DNA from 2 places in the Thermoleptolyngbya sp. C42_A2020_037 genome. Region 1 is predicted to be linked to the other one. Evidence: riboswitches for the same ligand, from Rfam matches in the RefSeq annotation. Region 1 holds a riboswitch; the other holds the start of a gene.
What was found. Region 1 has a riboswitch for thiamine pyrophosphate ahead of IGS16_RS14775 (Na+/proline symporter). Riboswitches for the same ligand answer to the same signal wherever they lie in the genome.
Positions count from the first base shown of each region.

Region 1 (2,396 bases):
CGCGAGGCCCGCAGCAGTCCGCTGGTTCGCATTTGCGGAAACAGGCGGATCAGGTCAATGGTAAACACGCTGGCAATGCCATTCAGCAGCGAAGACAGCGTACTCATGACCAGCGCCAACGCCAACACCAGCACCAGTACCGTGAACCCTAGCGGCAGGGACAACTGCTGCAATAGGGAGAAGAAGGCGCGATCGTCCGTGAAGCCCAAGCTGGCCGCCAGCAGCCCCAGCGCCCCCGCTACCATCAGCAGCGGCAGCGTAATCACCGCAGACCCCAAAAACGCCTGCTGTACGGTCTTGTCGGTGCGGCTGGCGTAGACCCGCTGCCAGTTTGCCTGGTTAAACACCTCAGCAGCAACAATTGCCAGCACCAGGGTTGCGCCAAACTTGATGCCGTCCACATTGCCCAGCGAGAGTAACTGGGGCGCATTCAGCCGCAAGGGTTGCAGCGCCGCTTCCCATCCGCCCATTGCCGCCAGCGCTACGAGAAAGCTGACTAGCAGCAGCGGCACCATCACCGCAAACTGGATCGCGTCGGTGAAGATGGTCGCGCCCAAGCCGCCGTAGGTGGTGTAGACGAACGTTGCGGCGATGACCACCAGCGCCGTCCAACCGAGGGGCACATCTGCCAGGATTTGCACCGCTTTGGCGATCGCCGTCAGTTCTGCCGCCAGGTAGATGAACATATAAAACACAATTACGCCCAGCGCCAGCAGATACATCGCATTGCCGAAGCGATACAGCACAAACTCGTTGAGCGAATGTCCCTGCGGCAAAATCTGGCGCAGGCGCGGGCCAATTTGGGTGAACAGCGCCAAGGGAGCCGCCGACCCCAGACAGTAGCCCACAATGCCCGCAATGCCGCTGCTGGCTCCCACCTGGGGCGGGCTAAACAAAATCCACACACCCAGCGCCGACGCAACGACGGTGGCAAAGGACATCCAGGGGCCAAACCGATTGCGGCTGACCATGTAATCTTCCAAATTCATTGTCTGCTGGCTGGCCCGCACCAGCCCCAGCAGGGCAAACCCGCCCGCCGTTGCCAGCGTCACCAGCAGCGCCACAGATTGAACCGACATGCTCAAACCCTCCTCTGGGAATTGTTCGGTAAAGTCGCTAGAGGCTGGTTTGGTCTTGGGGATTGTCGCAGCTTGTTGCAAGCGAGTGTCGCTGAATCTAGTCTGTCCTTGCAGGTTTTTGCCAGGATTTACGCAAGCCCTCGTGAATGCAACTCGGATGCTTGTGCGAATCGGATAGACTGACGTTGAAGACGCGATCGCGAACGGTGACGTGAATGGATTGGAGGGCAGCTTGGGGTAGGGTAGAGGGCGATCGCCCCCACCCATTTCACTCACCTAATTCTGCCAACCCTTCGGATGTCGTCGATGCAAACCTCGCTTCCCTCCGCTGGCATAACCCAGTCTCAGGTTCCAAGGGTGTAATCTCAGCCCGCTCTGTCTTGATTCATGTCTTGATTCAGACAAGGCAGGCACCCCTAGCTTGAGAAGCATTCTATCATTGAGCGACCGTTTCTCAGCCGCTAGAATCAAGTCACCGACTCTCAAGCCCCTCGCGCTGTTGCTCTCACTCCAGCTACCATGCTTAAGTTCTACGATCCGCGCCTCTGCCTGCCCTCGTCCGAAGAACTGCCCGACTCCGACGAAACGCCCGTGGATAACGAACTCCAAGACCTGATGCCCGGTTTGTTGAAAGCAATCCTGGCCCAGATCTGGGCCGATCGGCAGGACTGGTTTTTTGGCGTAGACATGGGCATCTACTACGACCCAGAGGAGCCAGCCATCGTCCCCGACGGCTTTTTGAGCCTGGGCGTAGAGCGGATTGTAGACGAAGAATTGCGCCTTAGCTATGTGCTGTGGGAGGAGCAGAACATCGTTCCAGTGCTGGTGCTGGAGGTTGTCTCGCGCAAGTATCGGGGCGAATACAGCAGCAAAAAAGCCTTTTATGCTGAGATGGGCGTGAAATACTACGCCGTTTATTCCACGCGCCGCCGCCGCAAACCGCCGCTAGAAATCTACCGCCTGCAAGACGGTGTGTACACGCTTCAGCGCGACAATCCACTGTGGATGCCGGAAATTGGGCTGGGGCTGGGGCGCGATCGCGGCACGTACCTAGGCATCACGCGGGAATGGCTGTACTGGTATTCTGAAGCGGGCGATCGCTACCCCACGCCTGAAGAACGCGCAGCCCAGGCAGAAGCAGAACTCGCTGCCGAGCGCCAGCGCACCCAGCTCCTCCTGGAGCAACTGCGGCGGCGCGGCATCGACCCGACGGAGCTACTGGAAGGACTGGAATAGGGCGATCGCCCACTAGCATTGTTCAGCTTACGGCCCTGATTTGCGAATCAGGCTCAGCGGCTGAGCCAATGCCAGTGCTGA
Region 1 covers NZ_JACYLP010000045.1:182,429-184,824, forward strand. Annotated here, with positions in the region: gene IGS16_RS14775 (Na+/proline symporter) at 1-1,079, opposite strand, end outside; TPP riboswitch at 1,383-1,507, opposite strand; gene IGS16_RS14780 (Uma2 family endonuclease) at 1,599-2,315, shown strand; gene IGS16_RS14785 (hypothetical protein) at 2,369-2,396, opposite strand, start outside.

Region 2 (2,396 bases), on a different contig from region 1:
TTTTGAACGAGTGGTGAGCGGTCGATTCGGCGGGTTTTCGGTGGCTCCCTCAGTTTCTCAATCATCGGTTTCTCAATCATCCGTTTCTCAAACATCCGTTTCTCAAACGCCCGCTCGCCAAAACCAAGCCACTCCCGTAGTTTCTTCGGAGTCTGCATTGGATGAACCTGGCTCTGCGGAGAGGGCGATCGCCCCATCCAGCGAATCTGAACTGGCGGACTCCGAACTGCCTGCTGAACTGCCTGCGGATCATTCTGAGTCGATTGCAGACTACCCAGGTTCAGACCCTCAACCAGACCCTCAATCAGACCCTCAACTAGATTTTCAAGAGGCTTCGGAACCGAACGGTGTAGCTGCGACAAACGAAAATCCGCCAGACCCAACCGGGAACGAAGACACGTTCGGCTGGTGGGGGCGGGGAAGCGTTTCCCAAAACCCAATCCATCAGTACGTGCCAATTATTCCCCGCATTGAAGCGTCGGCGTTTTATGCCAAACTGCGGGCCGTTGCCTGTGGCGGAGCTGAGGCTGGCGAAGGCGCAGTCCTTGTGGCAGACGGTCAGCGGCTGGCCCAATCTTCCATGTTGCGGAATAGCCCGCTGCTGGACAGCATGGAGCAAGCCCAGTTGGGTGAACAGAACTAGGCGACCAGAACCAGACGCGACCAGGACTGAACACCAGCGATCGAACGTTTTGCATCGAACGTTTTGCAAAGAATTCCTCTGTTTTGCAATCGGTTTCTTGGATTCTCCTGCCAGGGATGGTATAACAGACGCAGCTAGGGGTGCCTGAGCGGTTCAGGCTGAGATTACACCCTGAGAACCTGAGACTGGTTAGCACCAGCGGAGGGAAGCTGTTTATCTGAGGAACTAAATATGAGAGCATCCTGGGTCGCCAAGCGACGCGGACAGAGCAACGTGTCTCAAATGCACTTTGCTCGACAAGGCGTTGTGACGGAAGAAATGCAGTTTGTGGCGGAGCGCGAGCAGTTGCCTGTAGAACTGATTTGCTCGGAAGTGGCGCGGGGACGGTTGATCATCCCTGCCAATATCAATCATGTGAACCTGGAGCCGATGGGGATTGGCATTGCCACGCGATGCAAGGTGAATGCCAATATTGGCGCGTCGCCGAATTCTTCCAGCTTGCAGGAAGAAGTGGACAAGCTGAAGCTGGCGGTGAAATACGGTGCAGACACGGTGATGGACTTGTCTACAGGCGGCGGCGATCTGGACGCAATTCGCTCGGCCATCATCGCTGCGTCGCCTGTGCCCATTGGCACGGTGCCGATTTATCAGGCGCTAGAGAGCGTCCACGGCAATATCGAAAAGCTGACCCCCGACGACTTTTTGCACGTCATCGAGACGCACGCGCAGCAAGGTGTGGACTACATGACGATTCATGCGGGAATTTTGATTGAGCATTTGCCGCTGGTGCGCGATCGCCTCACGGGAATCGTCTCTCGTGGCGGCGGCATCATCGCCCGCTGGATGCTGGCCCACCATCAGCAAAACCCGCTCTATACTCACTTTCAGGACATCATCGAAATTTTCAAAAAGTACGACGTATCCTTCAGCTTGGGCGACTCGCTGCGTCCCGGATGCCTGCATGATGCATCGGATGCAGCCCAGCTTGCGGAACTGAAAACGCTCGGTCAGCTCACGCGCAAAGCATGGGAATCGGACGTGCAAGTGATGGTGGAAGGCCCGGGCCATGTCCCGATGGATCAAATCGAATTTAACGTGAAAAAGCAGATGGAGGAATGCTCCGAAGCACCGTTTTACGTATTGGGGCCGCTCGTCACCGACATTGCACCCGGATACGACCACATCACCTCGGCGATTGGCGCAGCGCTGGCGGGATGGCACGGTACAGCGATGCTTTGCTACGTCACACCCAAGGAACACCTGGGGCTGCCCAATGCAGAAGACGTGAGAAACGGGCTGATTGCCTACAAAATCGCTGCCCACGCTGCTGATATCGCCCGCCATCGCCCCCATGCCCGCGATCGCGACGATGAGCTTTCTCGTGCCCGCTATCACTTCGACTGGAACCGCCAATTTGAACTGTCGCTCGATCCAGAACGCGCCCGCGAGTATCACGACGAAACCCTGCCCGCCGATATCTACAAAACTGCTGAGTTTTGCTCGATGTGCGGGCCAAAGTTCTGCCCCATGCAGACCAAGGTGGATGCGGAAGCGCTGACGGAGTTGGAAAAATTCCTGGCAAAGGAGCCTGCGATAGGGCGATGAAGGGGATGGAGGGTTGGCGTTGTGTCTCTCGTGCGCCAATCCTCTACGACTTTCCACGTTCAACCCCTGGGCTATACTAGGCTCAGCTTTTGCGTGGGGAGGCGGTGGTGCTGGTGCGTGGCGTTCGGCAATTAGCAAGGCGGTCAGC
Region 2 covers NZ_JACYLP010000013.1:37,652-40,047, reverse strand. Annotated here, with positions in the region: gene IGS16_RS03705 (hypothetical protein) at 1-643, shown strand, start outside; TPP riboswitch at 770-867, shown strand; gene thiC (phosphomethylpyrimidine synthase) at 875-2,248, shown strand; gene IGS16_RS03695 (L,D-transpeptidase) at 2,338-2,396, shown strand, end outside.
Region 2: it holds a riboswitch for thiamine pyrophosphate, as region 1 does, so the genes downstream of both, thiC (phosphomethylpyrimidine synthase) here and IGS16_RS14775 (Na+/proline symporter) in region 1, are expected to answer to the same signal.